2 regions of the Allobosea beijingensis genome follow, and region 2 is predicted to be linked to the other one. Evidence: predicted binding sites of a transcription regulator. Region 2 holds the regulator's gene; the other holds the start of a gene.
What was found. The regulator HrcA, encoded in region 2, represses chaperone genes, less so after heat shock. The targets are predictions, from matches to a motif close to GTTAGCACTCNCNNNNNGNGAGTGCTAAC.
Positions count from the first base shown of each region.

Region 1: groES (co-chaperone GroES) is a predicted target of HrcA. The motif match lies at 2,166-2,194, and genes of this name have one in related genera.

Region 1 is NZ_CP132359.1:5,366,811-5,374,517, forward strand. Features, by position in the region: gene groL (chaperonin GroEL) at 29-1,654, opposite strand; gene groES (co-chaperone GroES) at 1,713-2,027, opposite strand; gene Q9235_RS25765 (usg protein) at 2,289-2,558, shown strand; gene Q9235_RS25770 (DUF982 domain-containing protein) at 2,733-3,026, shown strand; gene Q9235_RS25775 (phosphatase PAP2 family protein) at 3,097-3,663, shown strand; gene Q9235_RS25780 (cold-shock protein) at 3,927-4,136, shown strand; gene Q9235_RS25785 (hypothetical protein) at 4,178-4,522, shown strand; gene Q9235_RS25790 (transglutaminase-like domain-containing protein) at 4,587-5,414, shown strand; gene Q9235_RS25795 (hybrid sensor histidine kinase/response regulator) at 5,506-7,707, shown strand, end outside.
Region 2 is NZ_CP132359.1:2,598,918-2,606,624, forward strand. Features, by position in the region: gene rdgB (RdgB/HAM1 family non-canonical purine NTP pyrophosphatase) at 1-206, opposite strand, end outside; gene rph (ribonuclease PH) at 341-1,057, opposite strand; gene hrcA (heat-inducible transcriptional repressor HrcA) at 1,211-2,296, shown strand; gene Q9235_RS12540 (DUF3297 family protein) at 2,386-2,634, shown strand; gene Q9235_RS12545 (GNAT family N-acetyltransferase) at 2,782-3,318, opposite strand; gene Q9235_RS12550 (helix-turn-helix domain-containing protein) at 3,315-3,914, opposite strand; gene lepA (translation elongation factor 4) at 4,157-5,962, shown strand; gene Q9235_RS12560 (GIY-YIG nuclease family protein) at 6,156-6,491, opposite strand; gene Q9235_RS12565 (CsbD family protein) at 6,652-6,858, shown strand; gene Q9235_RS12570 (SDR family NAD(P)-dependent oxidoreductase) at 6,987-7,707, shown strand, end outside.

The DNA of each region.
Region 1 (7,707 bases), 2.8 Mb from region 2:
GCCGCGGAAACCGCGGCGCCCACGATGCTCAATAGTCCATGCCGCCGGCGGGCATGGCCGGTGCCGCGTCCTTCTTCGGCGCCTCGGCGATCATCGCCTCGGTGGTGATCAGCAGGCCCGCGACCGACGCCGCGTCCTGGATTGCCGTGCGCACGACCTTGGTCGGGTCGATGATGCCGGCCTTGACCAGATCGCCGTACTCGCCGGTCTGCGCGTTGTAGCCCCAGGCGTAGTCCTGCGACTCCAGCAGCTTGCCAACCACGACCGCGCCATCGCCGCCCGCGTTCTCGACGATCTGGCGGGCCGGAGCAGTGATCGCCTTGCGGACGATCTCGATGCCGGTGCGCTGATCGTCATTGCCGGGCACGAGCCCTTCGAGCGCCTTGACCGCGCGCAGCAAGGCCACCCCGCCGCCCGGCAGGATGCCTTCCTCGACCGCTGCGCGGGTGGCGTTCAGGGCATCGTCGACGCGGTCCTTCTTCTCCTTGACCTCGACTTCGGTCGCGCCGCCGACGCGGATGACCGCGACGCCGCCGGCGAGCTTGGCCAGGCGTTCCTGGAGCTTCTCACGGTCGTAGTCCGAGGAGGTTTCCTCGATCTGCGCCTTGATCTGCGCGACCCGGGCGTCGATCTCGGCCTTCGCGCCAGCGCCATCGACGATGGTGGTGTTCTCCTTCTCGATCCGGACCTTCTTGGCGCGGCCGAGCATGTCGAGCGTAACGGTCTCCAGCTTGATGCCGAGATCCTCGCTGATCGCGGTGCCGCCGGTCAGGATGGCGATATCCTCGAGCATCGCCTTGCGGCGGTCGCCGAAGCCAGGAGCCTTGACGGCCGCGATCTTCAGGCCGCCCCGGAGCTTGTTGACAACGAGCGTGGCCAGAGCCTCGCCCTCGACATCTTCCGCCACGATCAGCAGCGGCTTTCCGGTCTGCACCACCGCTTCCAGCAGCGGCAGCATCGTCTGGAGACCCGAGAGCTTCTTCTCGTGGATCAGGATGTAGGGATCTTCGAGCTCCGCGACCATCTTCTCGGTGCTGGTCACGAAATAGGGCGAGAGATAGCCGCGATCGAACTGCATGCCCTCCACGACATCGAGCTCCGTCTCGGCCGTCTTGGCTTCCTCGACGGTGATGACGCCCTCGTTGCCGACCTTCTTCATCGCCTCGGCGATCATTTCGCCGATGGTGCGGTCGCCATTGGCCGAGATGGTGCCGACCTGCGCGACCTCCTCCGAGCCGGTGATCGTCTTGGAATGCTCGCCGAGCGACTTCGTCACCGCTTCGACGGCGAGATCGATGCCGCGCTTCAGGTCCATCGGATTGATGCCGGCGGCCACCGCCTTGGCGCCCTCGCGGACGATCGCCTGGGCGAGCACGGTCGCGGTCGTGGTGCCGTCACCTGCCGCGTCGTTCTGCTTCGAGGCCACCTCGCGCACCATCTGGGCGCCCATGTTCTCGAACTTGTCGGAAAGCTCGATCTCCTTGGCGACGGTGACGCCGTCCTTGGTGATGCGCGGCGCACCGAACGACTTCTCGATCACGACGTTGCGGCCCTTCGGACCCAGCGTGACCTTCACGGCATTGGCAAGCGTGTCGACGCCGCGCAGCATCCGCTCGCGCGCGTCCTGCGAAAACTTCACGTCCTTCGCAGCCATGATTCCTCACTCCTTCAGACTTGAGGTTTCAGGTTGATGATGTGGGATGAAGGCCCCGTTAGGCGGCCTTCTTGAGGGCGGCCGTCGTCTCGACGACGCCCATGATGTCGGTCTCCTTCATGATCAGGAGATCCTGGCCGTCGATCTTGACCTCGGTGCCGCTCCATTTGCCGAAGAGCACGCGGTCGCCGACCTTGACGTCGGGTGGCACGAGCTTTCCGGTCTCGTCGCGCGCGCCGGCGCCGACGGCGACGACCTCGCCCTCCTGCGGCTTTTCCTTGGCGGTGTCGGGAATGATGATCCCGCCCTTGGTCTTCTCCTCGGCGTCGATGCGCTTCACGACGACGCGGTCATGCAGTGGCCGAAACTTCATGAGTTCCTCCAGTTTCCATGTCGGTCACATGTCAAAGCGGGCCGGCCCTGTTCAGGTCTCGCGGCGAGGTTCCGCGCGCCCTGAGGCGCCGTGCCCGCGCGAAGATTTGGGTTGCCCGATTTTTGCCTTCAAGAGGTCGGCAGCACTTTTTTTGATCGAGTGCTAACAGGCTGAAAAGGCAGCACAAACGCAACTTTTTATCTTGCCAGAGCGTTGAGAATCCGCTGCCATCGGCGCAGTGAAACCAGGGAGCTGAAAGGAATGGCTTCGACGGACTTCGCCCGCCAGATCGCCGGCTACGGATTGACCACCGCCGGCATCCTCTACCGCCTGCCCGACCACCCTTCCATCCTCCAGGAATATGTCTGGCAGGACTACGACCTCGCTCCGCGCTTTCCCGAGCTCAACAAATTCCTCGCCTTCTGGCAGGCCAAGCTTGATGGCAGGCTGTTCCGCATCACCGTCGCCCACAAGGACCTGATCGGCCCGGCCGACCTCAGCGCGGTCAGCGGCGAGTTCCGGCTTCAGTGACGTCGATGCGTCGACGGGCTTGATCCGAGGAGAACACATCCCAAAATCATCGCAGCCGCCGACAGCTACAGCGCGCTCGACGCGGCGATCGACCAACCCGGATCCATGTTGCTTCCAGGAGGATATGGCTATGGCAACGTTGGCAATCGCTCCCCGCCGCGGGAGGACTGCATGATGACATCAGACGACTTCGAGAGGCCGGTCGTGATCCTGACCGGTCTTGGGCATCCGGCGGCGATCGCGTCTGCCATGGAGGCCTATATGTTCCTGGCCGACTGGCCGGCGAGCAGGCGCGATGCGGTCCACGGCTTCGCGCTGAAGGCCTGCCTGGCGGCGATCCGCGGCGAGATCGAAGCGGATACGGCGCGCGGCTTGTTCGCGTCCTGGGCGGAGAAGCATGATCTCCTTGCTCCCGACGTGGCCGCGTTCGCCAGCGGCCGCAAGGAAGGCTCGCGCGGCCACGCCTGACAAGGAGCCCGGCACCGCGGCGGCGGGGCCGGGCGACTTTTGAGGCGAAGGCGCCATTGAAAGGATATGAATGTTTCAGAGCGAGAAAGTGCCGTTGTTTCGCTTGCCTCGCATCCGCCTGGAGGTCAGCAAATGCGAGAAGAGATCCGTGCGGGCGCTCGCACAGAACGCTCCGAGCGGGAGCGGTCGAGCCGCCAAGGCCCTCGGATGGGCCTGTGATGCGCGGACGTTATTGAGCACGGGAGCGATCTGGTGGCTGGTCTCGCCCCCGGGGAAGCGACAAACCTCTCTGCGCTATCTCGCCGTTTTCGCCACGACGACGATTCTCCACCACGGAATCAAAAGGTTTGTCGATCAGCAGCGTCCCGATCGCGTCATTCGGCCCCCTGTAAGGCATCAATTGATCGGTAGGGCGAGCGATGCGTTTCCCTCCGGGCACGCGATGCATGCCGGCGCCTTGGCATCGTTTCTGGCCGGTTCCGGGACCGGTTCGCCGCCATGGCTGTGGAGTGCCTTCGGCGCGCTGGCGCTGTCGCGTGTCCCTGCCCTGGCTCATTGGCCTTCAGGAGTCGCGGCTGGGTTTGCGGCCGGGGTCGTCGTCGAAAGACTATCGCGGCGCATTCATGCTCTGCGATGACCTCCGTCCCGAGCCGGTCCCGAAAAGGAACGGTCTATGGAAAATAAAATCGTACTGATTTCCTGTTTCGTGATTGCTGTGAAAGAATTTCCTTGCGTTTTTGAAAGTCATCTCATAAATATAAGTACATCGAGATTGCTTGGTTGGTTTTTGTTTTGCCGCGCTCCGAGCGTGGGTTCGATGATCCCCCCTTTCAAAATCGTTCTGAACTCTCCCGACATCCTGTCGGGGAGCGACAGAGTTTGCCAGAAGGAGGGTTATTCATGACCACCGGCACCGTGAAATGGTTCAACTCGACCAAGGGCTTCGGCTTCATCCAGCCCGACGATGGCGGTCAGGACGTGTTCGTTCATGTCTCCGCCGTCGAGCGGGCTGGCATGCGGGATCTCCGCGAAGGCCAGAAGATCGGGTTTGAGGTCGCTCGCGACAACAAGTCCGGGAAGATGGCGGCGGAGCAGCTCCAGACCGCGTAATCAGGCGATGCGTCAACGGCGACCACGGATGTACTGGCGCCTTGAACATAGCCATCGGAAAGGCCGGGCTCATGCTCGGCCTTTTTTGCTTTCAGCCTACTTGCGCTGAACATTCAGTGCTCGACGAGAACCCAAGGAGAAGCGGCATGCTTCAACAATCCAAGCAGCGCATGACAGCGGACAATCAATTCCTCAAGCTTCAGACCAAGTCGCTGGCGAGAGGTCGGATGACATCGGAGATGGACAGCATCATCCAACAGCGCGCCGAGAACACAGCCCGTCTGCGGGGCCTTCGGCTTGCAAAGGAGGCACAAGACCAGGCCATGGCTCTCGCGTTGCCGCCGGTCAAAGCCAAGCGCGCGAAGGTGTCTAAAATCTCCGCATAGTCGCCCGGAACTCGGCTCTGTGGCCTTGTGTTGCGGTCTCACCCGTTCAGGTGAGAGGACATCCATGGACATTCGCGTCGGCTACCGGATCGAGATCGGTACGATCCAGGCTACTCCGGGAATCTTGCTGCTCGACCCGCATCCGAGCCGACAGCCGGATTTCGTGACTGGACCCAACGCGCGGGCCGCCTCCGTCGTCGACGGAAGCGATGTGCCCGTGGAGGAGTACACGGACGGCTTCGGCAATCTCTGTCGCAGGCTCGTCATTCCCGCAGGCGGGGCGATCCTCACCAACGATATGGTCGTCCGCGATTCCGGCACGCCCGATCAGTTCGATCCGGCGGCGGTGGAGATATGGCCCGCCGATCTGCCTTCTGACGTGATCGAATACATGCTGCCGAGCCGCTATTGTGAGGTCGACGAGCTGTCGGCCACAGCTTGGAATCTGTTCGGGAGTTTTGCGCCGGGCTGGAACAGGGTTCAGCAGATCTGCAATTACGTGAACGCGCAGATCTGCTTCGACTATCAGTGCGCCCGCAGTACGCGGACTGCCGCGCAAGCCATGAACGAGCGGGTAGGCGTCTGCCGCGACTTCACTCACCTAGCCATCGCGTTGTGTCGGGCGATGAATATTCCGGCGCGCTACTGCAACGGCTTCCTCGGCGATATCGGGGTTCCCCCCGATCCGGCGCCCATGGATTACAACGCCTGGTTCGAGGCTTATCTCGGCGGGACGTGGTGGACCTTCGATGCGCGCCACAACGTGCCGCGCATCGGTCGCATCCTCGTGGCGCGAGGGCGCGACGCAGCCGACATCCCGATGGTCCACACCTTCGGGCCGCATGTGCTGAACCGCTTTGAGGTGATTACCGAAGAGGTGGCTGTGGACTGATCGGATCGCGCGACCAGACGGCCGTTCCAGTCACGCGGATACCGAATGAGAAACTGTTGACACGAGCAAACTAGCAGCCGATGCCAGCCCCATGATGACCGGTCAAATTCGCGACGTTTCCCTCACGCCCGAGCTCGACGATTTCATATCCGAGCAAGTGGCCTCTGGCGATTTTGCCGATACAAGCGCGGTCGTCCGCGCAGCCTTGAAGGCCCTCCGGGATAAGCCTCGCCCTTGGACGGCGAAGGAACTCTCGGCGTGGCCGGTGGCCGGGGGAGAATGTGGTGCGTTGATCCGGAATCGGGACTGGGCCGCGACCAGCCTGGGCGCAGTCGACACCTGGCCCGTCGAAATGCGCGCGACGATCGCCAACATCGTGAACTCGCCGGTGGCCAAGGTGCTGATGTGGGGGCCCGATCACATCATGCTTTACAACGATGCCTACAGGACGATTGCCGGGGAACGTCATCCTTCGGCTCTCGGCAGCCCGGTTGCGACGGCGTTTCCCGAGGTATGGGACTGGAACCGCCCCATTCTGGAAGCCGGCCTGCGCGGCGAAACCATCTCCTATCGCGACCAGCCCATCGAATTCGACAGGCCGGACGGCGCCAAAACGCTCTATCTCGACCTCTTCTATACCCCGGTTTACGAAGCCGATGGCCGCGTCGGCGGCGTCATGTGCACGATCGTCGACAACAGCGCACGGGTCGAGGCGGAGCGGCGCGTTGCCGTCAGCGAGACCGAACTGCTCAGGGTCACGGACGCCCTGCCGATGCTTGTCTCCTATGTCGACCGGGAGCATGTCTATCGCTTCGCGAACATCGCCTATGAAACCTGGTTTGGGATGTCGCCGGCGGGCATGATCGGGCGGCATGTCAGGGACGTCATCGGCGATGCCCCTTATCAGGATCGCCGAGCTGATCTCGACCGTGGGCTTGCGGGTGAGCGCTTCACCGCCGAAACGACGATGCCGCACCGCGACGGCGTAACCCGGAGGCTCGAGGTTCGATATGTGCCGCGCGTCGAGCCGGACGGTTCGATCCCTGGCGTATACGTCCTAGGAATCGATGTGCAGGAGCGCGCCCTGCGCGAAGCTGCGCTGGCCCGGAGCAACAGCCGGTTTCGGACGGCGATGGATGCCGTGCACGGGGTATTGTGGACCAACAGTCCCGATGGCCGGATGGAGGGCGAGCAGCCGGGCTGGGCCGCGCTCACCGGTGAGGCCTATGAGGAGTACCAGGGCTTCGGTTGGGCGGAGGCGGTGCACCCAGATGACCGGTCCGGATCGGTCGAAAGCTGGAACGCGGCGGTCGCGGCGAAGAGCATGTACGTTCACGAGCACCGCGTGCGCCACAGAAATGGCAGCTGGCGCAACTTCGCAATCCGGGCCTTGCCCATGCTCGATACGACCGGCGAGATCGTCGAATGGGTCGGCGTCCATACCGACATCACGCACCAGCGGGCCGCCGAAGCAGCCCTTCGCGCGCAGGCCGAGGATCTCTCCCGGCAGGTCCGGCATCGCGAGCGGGCCGAGGCGCAGCTGCGACAGCTCAACGATACTCTGGAGGCGCGCGTCATCGCAGAGATCGACGAGCGGCGCCAGGCTGAGGCCAAGCTCGCGCAAGCTCAGAAGATGGAGACGGTCGGCAAACTGACAGGTGGCGTCGCGCACGACTTCAACAACTTGCTTCAGGTCGTGGCTGGCAACTTGCAACTTCTCGCCAAGGACATCGCCGGTAACGAGCGCGCCGAGCGACGCGTCACCAACGCGATGGCCGGCGTCTCCCGCGGGTCCAAGCTCGCCTCTCAGCTTCTCGCCTTCGGCCGCCGCCAGGCGCTCGAACCCAAGGTCGTCAATGTCAGCCGCTTCGTGCGCGGTATGGACGATATGCTGCGCCGCGCGCTCGGCGAGGCGATCGAGATCGAGACCGTGGTCGGCGGCGGCTTGTGGAACACGTTCATCGACCCCGCCCAGATCGAGAACGCCTTGCTCAATCTCGCGATCAATGCCCGTGACGCGATGGAGGGGCAGGGCAAGCTTACCATCGAACTCGCCAACACCATGTTGGACGATGCCTATGTCCGCGCCCATGACGAGGTGACGGCGGGGCAGTACGTCATGCTGGCCGTCACCGACACGGGCAGCGGCATGGCGCCCGAAATCATCGACAAGGTGTTCGAGCCGTTCTTCTCGACGAAGGGCGAGGGCAAAGGTTCGGGCCTGGGCCTCTCCATGGTCTATGGCTTCGTCAAACAGTCGGGCGGCCATGTGAAGATCTATTCCGAGGTTGGG
Region 2 (7,707 bases):
CCGCTGGCGCTCGCCGCGGCGACCGCCTTGATCGCCGCGTTTTCCGAGAACATGTAGCCATCCTCGACCGGCTCCGGCAGGCCGAGCTCCCCGGCCGAGACGAGCTCGATGCCATAGGGCGCCAGCAAGTCACGCATTTCGCGCAACTTGCCCTGGTTATGGGTCGCGATCACGACCTTGCCGGTGAGGAGGCGGTGCTCCGACATCTCTTTTTGTCCTCTGGAACCACGCCGTCATCCCGGGCTTGCCCCGGGATCCATCGAAAGGCGCCGCGCTCTACGATGGATCCCGGATCTCCGCTTCGCTGCGTCCGGGATGACGCTGTGCTCTATGACGGCAACTAGGCCACCGCCGCCTTCTGCAGCGTGACGAGCTTGGCGACGCCGCCCTTGGCGAGCTTGAGCAGCGCGAGCAGCTCCTCCTCGGAGAAGGGGGCGCCTTCGGCCGTGCCCTGCACCTCGACGATGCCGCCGGAGCCGGTGATGACGAAATTCGCGTCGGTCTGCGCGCCGGAATCCTCGACATAGTCGAGATCGATCACCGGATTGCCGGCAACGATGCCGCAGGAGATCGCGGCGACATGGTCCTTGAGCGGGTTCGTGCCCTTGAGCAGGCCGCGCCCTTCCATCCATTTCAGCGCGTCGTGCAGCGCGACCCAGGCGCCGGTGATCGAGGCCGTGCGCGTGCCGCCATCGGCCTGGAGCACGTCGCAATCGACGACGATCTGGCGCTCGCCGATCGCGGTGAGATCGACCACGGCGCGCAGCGAGCGGCCGATCAGGCGCTGGATTTCCTGCGTGCGGCCGGAGGGCTTGCCCGAGGTGACCTCGCGGCGCGTGCGCTCATGCGTGGCGCGCGGCAGCATCGAATATTCGGCGGTGACCCAGCCCTTGCCGGTGCCGCGCAGCCACGGCGGCCCCTTTTCCTCGACGGTCGCGGCGCAGAGCACCTTGGTTTCGCCGAACGTGACCATGCAGGAACCCTCGGCATAGCGCACCACGCCGCGTTCGAGCGTGACCTTGCGCATCTCGTCGGCGGCGCGTTTGGAGGGTCGCATGAATTGATCCTGTCTCTGGGGAAGTGGCGGCTTGTAGGCGCTTGCGCCGCGCACGGCAAGGCGCGGGCGAGGCACGAGCAAGGACGCCCCTTGATCCCCGCGCTTTGCATGACGACAATAGGACGAGAACGACGGTTCGCCTGAAAAAGGTTCATGAGCGCCCATACGCCCCGCCCCGAGACGATGAGCAGCCTGGTCGAGACCGACCAGCGCTCGCGCGAGATCTTTCGCCAGATCGTCGACGGCTATTTGACGACGGGTGAGCCGGTCGGCTCGCGCAACATTGCCCGCCTGCTGCCGATGGCGCTCTCGCCCGCGACGGTGCGCAATGTCATGACCGATCTCGAAATGGCCGGGCTGATCTACGCGCCACACACCTCCGCGGGGCGCCTGCCCACCGAACGGGGCCTGCGCTTCTTCGTCGATGCGATGATGGAGGTCGGCAACCTCACGGCCGATGAGCGCGCGCGCATCGAGGCCCAGATCAGGGTTGCCGCCAGCAACCGCAATCTCGACCAGACGCTGACCGAAGCCTCGGCGCTGCTGTCCGGCCTGTCGCGCGGCGCCGGCGTCGTCGTCACCACCAAGGCCGATGTCCGGCTGAAGCATATCGAGTTCGTCCGGCTCGATCCGGCCCGCGCTCTGGTCGTGCTCGTGTCCGAGGACGGCACGGTCGAGAACCGCCTGCTGGCGCTCCCGGCCGGCTTGCCGGCCTCGGCGCTGAGCGAGGCCGCGAACTTTCTCAACGCCCGTATCCTCGGCAAGACGCTTGCCGAACTGCGCGGCGAGATCGGCGGGCAGCGCGCCCTGATGGAGCGCGAGCTTGATGCGCTGACGGCCCGCCTCGTCGAAAGCGGCATCGCGACCCAGGCCGGCCCCGGCAGCGACCGCCATCTCATCGTGCGCGGCCAGGCCAACCTGCTCGACGATCTCCGCGCGCAGGAGGACCTCGAGCGCATCCGCATGCTCTTCGGCGATCTCGAGACACAGACCGACGTCATCGACCTGCTGACGCGGGCCGAGGATGGCGACGGCGTGCGCATCTTCATCGGCTCGGAGAACAAGCTGTTCTCGATGTCGGGCTCCTCGATGGTCGCCGCGCCCTTCCGCGACGCCGAGCAGCGCATCGTCGGCGTCGTCGGCATCATCGGCCCGACGCGCCTGAACTATGCCCGCATCGTGCCGATGGTCGATTACACCGCCAAGGTCGTCGGCCGCCTTCTGGACGGCAGCCGCTAGGCCGGCCTCAAGGCCCTGAGTTGGCTTTGCCGGCGGAAGCGGCTATCGAGCGGGCAAAGCAACACTTTTCCAGTCTAGGTGCGAGACCCATGTCCGAGCAGCTTCCCGACCGTCTTTCCGTCAATCCGGACAGCCCTTTCTACAATGAAGAGGTGTTGGCCCGCGATATCGGCATCCGCTTCAAGGGCGTCGAGAAGACCAATGTCGAGGAGTACTGCGTCTCCGAAGGCTGGGTGAAGGTCTCCGCCGGCAACGCCAAGGACCGTTTCGGCCGCCCGATGACGATCACGCTCAAGGGCCCGGTCGAGCCTTACATCCGCGGCAAGGTCGAGGGTTGAGCCCCTCCTGTCATTCCGGGGCTTCGCGTAGCGAAGAACCCGGAATCCACGACCGGGCGAGCGGCCAGCCGTTGGATCTCAAATGCCCCACCCAGTCGTGGTTTCCGGGTTCACGCCTGCGGCGTGCCCCGGAATGACAAGGGTGGTTCAAGCCAGGCTCTTGTAGAAGAACGTCGAGCCGCAATCGGCTCCGTCCGGCATCAGCGCATAGCGCGGGATGGTTCCGGCTTCGGTCCAGCCCAGCCGGTTGTAGAGCCGCCGCGCAGCGCCGTGCTCGTCGGTGTCGAGCACGAGGAGGTCGCGGCTCTTCTCACGCGCGATCGTCTCGGCCCGCTGCATCAGCGCCTCGCCGATGCCCTGCCGGCGGGCCCGCGAATGCACCAGCACCTTGGCGATCTCGGCCCGGTGCGGCTGGTTCGATTTGCCGATCAGGTGAAGCTGGGCCGTGCCGACGAGGCCGTCCTCGTTCCGCGCGGCCAGCAGGACGATCTGCCCGCCCGCGACGCCCGTCGCGACATCGCGCCAGAAGCGCTCGTAGTCGGCCGTCGTGTTCCAGTCCATGAAGCCGACCGAAGCACCGCTGGCGACGCTGTCGCGCAGGATTTCGGCCAGTGCCGGAACGGCCGCCTCGGCAGCCTTGGCGTCGAGCGTTTCGATGGCGACGGTGAAAGCGCGCGCATTCATGCGATATGTCCCGGGAAGGCGCCACTTTTCGCAGCGAGGATGACAGCGTAGCGGACGGGCGCGTCGCCCGGATTGCGGTAGACGATCGGGCCGCGCAGATGCATCTGCAGGCAGTCGCCCTCGGCAAGCTCGTGGCGGATACCTTCGACGGTCAGGTCCAGCCTCCCCCGCAGCACCCAGATCTGCTGGTCGAGCACTGGGGCACCGGTCGCGTTGTCGAGCCTGACCTCGGCACCGGCCGGCAACTCCACCTCGACGATCTCGAAGCCCGAGCCCGTCCCGCGCGGCGAGACGTTACGGCGCAGATAGCCGCTCGCCGGATCGCGCCAGACCGGCTGAGTCTTCAGGCGCGCCAGCGGCCCGCTTCCTGCATCCTCCTCCAGCAAGGCCGAGAGCGAGAGGCCGAGCCCGGAGCCGAGCCGGACCAGCAGGGCCGCCGTCGGGCTCGATTCGCCGCGCTCGACGCGCGAGATCATCGCCCGGCTGACGCCGCTGCGCTCGGCAAGCGCGTCGAGCGTCAGCCCCTGGCGCTGGCGGGCCGCCTTGAGGCGCTGCCCGAGCACGCGGTCGATCTCGGTGTCATGTTCAAACTCCATGAATGGAGAATAATTCTCAGATATTGGAATTTGCAAGCTGCATTTGCTATCGGCGTGAACCTCGTCGTCATCCAGGGCTTGACCCGGGATCCATCGGAGGGCTCCGGAGCTCAACGATGGATCCCGGATCTCCACTTCGCTCCGTCCGGGATGACGAAGTGATTCCAGGAAAAACGCCCCTGAGCGGTGCTCAACCGGGTCAACCGCTTGGCGCCAAGCGGCATCACTGCTATGGCGCGCGCATGAGCACCCGTTCCATCGACAATATCCGCAACTTCTCGATCGTTGCCCATATCGACCACGGCAAGTCGACGCTGGCCGACCGTCTGATCCAGCAGACCGGCACCGTCGCCGCCCGCGACATGAGCGACCAGATCCTCGACTCGATGGATATCGAGAAGGAGCGCGGCATCACCATCAAGGCGCAGACGGTGCGGCTCGACTACCGGGCCAAGGACGGCAAGGACTATGTCCTGAACCTGATGGACACCCCCGGCCATGTCGACTTCGCCTATGAGGTCTCGCGCTCGCTCGCGGCCTGCGAGGGTTCGCTCTTGGTCGTCGACGCCTCACAGGGCGTCGAGGCGCAGACGCTTGCCAACGTCTATCAGGCGCTCGACGCCAACCACGAGATCGTCACCGTCCTCAACAAGATCGACCTTCCGGCCGCCGAGCCGGAGCGGATCAAGCAGCAGATCGAGGACGTGATCGGGCTCGATGCCTCCGAAGCCGTGCCGATCTCGGCCAAGACCGGCCTCAATATCGAGGGCGTGCTGGAGGCGATCGTCGAGAAGCTGCCGGCCCCGATGGGCGATCCCGATGCGCCGCTCAAGTGCCTGCTGGTCGACTCATGGTACGACGCCTATCTCGGCGTCGTCGTGCTGGTGCGCGTCATCGACGGTGTGCTTAAGAAGGGCATGACGATCCGGATGATGCGGGCCAATGCCTCCTATGGCGTCGATCGCGTCGGCGTGTTCAAGCCCAAGATGACTGAGGTCAAGCAACTCGGCCCCGGCGAGGTCGGCTTCTTCACCGCCTCGATCAAGGAGGTCGCGGATACGGCCGTCGGCGACACCATCACCGACGAGAAGAAGCCGATCGCGGAACCGCTGCCGGGCTTCAAACCGGTGCAGCCGGTGGTGTTCTGCGGCATCTTCCCGGTCGATGCCGCAGATTTCGAGGTGCTGCGCGCCGCGATGAGCCGGTTGCGCCTGAACGACGCCTCGTTCTCCTATGAAATGGAGACTTCGGCCGCGCTCGGCTTCGGCTTCCGCTGCGGCTTCCTCGGGCTGCTGCATCTGGAGATCATCCAGGAGCGGCTGGAGCGCGAGTTCAACCTCAACCTGATCTCGACCGCGCCTTCGGTGGTCTACCACCTCAAGCTGCGCGACGGCACGACGCTCGAACTGCACAACCCGGCCGATATGCCGGACGTGATGAAGATCGAATTCATCGAGGAGCCCTGGATCAAGGCGACGATCTTCACGCCGGACGAATATCTCGGCTCCGTCCTGAAGCTCTGCCAGGACCGCCGCGGCATCCAGACCGACCTGTCCTATGTCGGCTCGCGCGCCAAGGTCGTCTACGACCTGCCACTGAACGAGGTGGTGTTCGACTTTTACGACCGGCTGAAGTCGATCTCGAAGGGCTATGCCTCCTTCGACTACGCGATCACCGATTATCGCGAGGGCGACCTCGTGCGCATGTCGATCCTGGTCAATGCCGAGCCCGTCGATGCGCTCTCGATGCTGGTCCATCGCTCGCGCGCCGATGCCCGTGGCCGCGCCATGTGCGAGAAGCTCAAGGAACTGATCCCGCCGCATATGTTCCAGATCCCGGTCCAGGCCGCGATCGGCGGCAAGATCATCGCCCGCGAGACCATCCGCGCGCTGCGCAAGGACGTCACCGCCAAGTGCTATGGCGGCGACGCGACCCGCAAGCGCAAGCTTCTGGAGAAGCAGAAGGAAGGCAAGAAGAAGATGCGGCAGTTCGGCAAGGTCGAAATCCCGCAGGAAGCCTTCATCGCCGCCCTCAAGATGGACGATTGAGCGGCGCAGCCGCGCGATTCTGAGTCACAACCCCTCTTGTCATTCCGGGGCTTCGCGAAGCGAAGAACCCGGAAGCCACGACTGGGTGAGCGGCTCGCAATGGCGCCTTGAATGTCTCACCCGGCCGTGGGTTCCGGGTTCGCGCCCATGGCGCGCCCCGGAATGACAAGGGTAGCGACCGCAAATTGAGTGCCTAGAGCGCCTCCGCACCGAGCTTCGCCTGCCAATGGGCGAGGCGCTCCTTCAGCACGCGGTCCAGCACATAGGCGATATCCTCGTCTTCCAGCCTTTCCAGCGCCTCGAAGCGGAAGGCCTCGGGGCCATGCGCGTTCCAGGCCGCCTGCAGCGAGCGCTGACGGTGGCTGCCATGGCGCAGCGTGAAGCGCAGCCGGTTCTCGATCGTCGAAAGATCGGGCGCCCGTCCGACCCATGTCAGGCCGGCCGCCTCGCAATGGAAGGCGAAGATGCCCGTTACCGTTTTCCGTTCCTTATAGGCGGCGGTCGCCGCCTTCCTGTCCGCGATCTGCATCGGTGCTGTCCATCTGTTCGATGGCTGCTCCAATAAGACCCGGATTTTAATAAGGCAAGATTTATATCCGGGTAATTTTTGAAGGGCCGCATTTCCGGATGAACAATCGTGGTGCCGGCGCGTTGTTTTAGGGAATCCACACTCGCATGAGGAGGTCCCGATGGACTGGAACCGCGTCGAAGGAAACTGGAAACAGCTCAAGGGCAAGGTGAAGGAGCAGTGGGGCAAGCTGACCGATGACGATCTCGACGTCATCGCCGGCAAGCGCGATCAGCTCGAAGGCAAGATTCAGGAGCGCTATGGCCTCGCCAAGGATAAGGCGACCAGCGATGTCGACGCCTGGTACGGCCGCCAGACCTGGCAGTGACCAGCCCGTCAATCGGCGGAGATGAAACAGGGAGCCCCGGCGTTCGCGCTGGGGCTCTTCGACGTTTGGGCGCCTTGATCGCTGGCGGCAACCGGCCGAGACTTGGGCGGTTCGAAGCGGGATGCCTGATGTTCGAGGATCTTTCGGGGAAGAGCGCTCTGGTGACGGGAGCCTCTGGCGGGCTGGGGTTGCATTTCGCCAAGCTCCTCGCGCGCCATGGCGCCGAGGTCACGCTCGCAGCCCGCCGGCAATCTGCATTGGATCAGGCCGGCGCAGAGATCGCCGCAGCCGGCGGTAACGCAAAGCATCTGGTGTTGGACGTGGCTGACGCCGCCTCGATCGCGAAAGCTCTTGCCGGACGGCATTTCGACATCCTGATCAACAATGCCGGTGTCAGCGGCGCCGGGCCGGCCGCCGATCTTTCCGAAGCGGATTGGGATGCGGTGCTCGACACCAATCTCAAGGGCGTCTTCCTCGTCGCCCAGGCCGTAGCGCGCGGCATGCGCGAAGCCGGCCGAGGCGGAAGCATCGTCAACATCGCCTCGATCCTCGGCCATCGCGTCGCCGGTGGCGTCAGCGCCTATGCGGCCTCGAAGGCGGGCGTGATCCAGTTGACCAAGGCGCTCGCGCTCGAATGGGCGCGAGACCGCCTCCGCGTCAACGCGCTCTGCCCCGGCTATATCGAGACCGACATCAACCGCGATTTCTTCGCGACCGAAGCCGGCTTGAACCTGATCAGGCGCATCCCGCAGCGAAGGCTCGGCCAACCGGAGGAACTGGACGGCGCCTTGCTGCTGCTTGCATCGAGCGCCGGCAGCTACATCACCGGCTCCACCATCGAGGTCGATG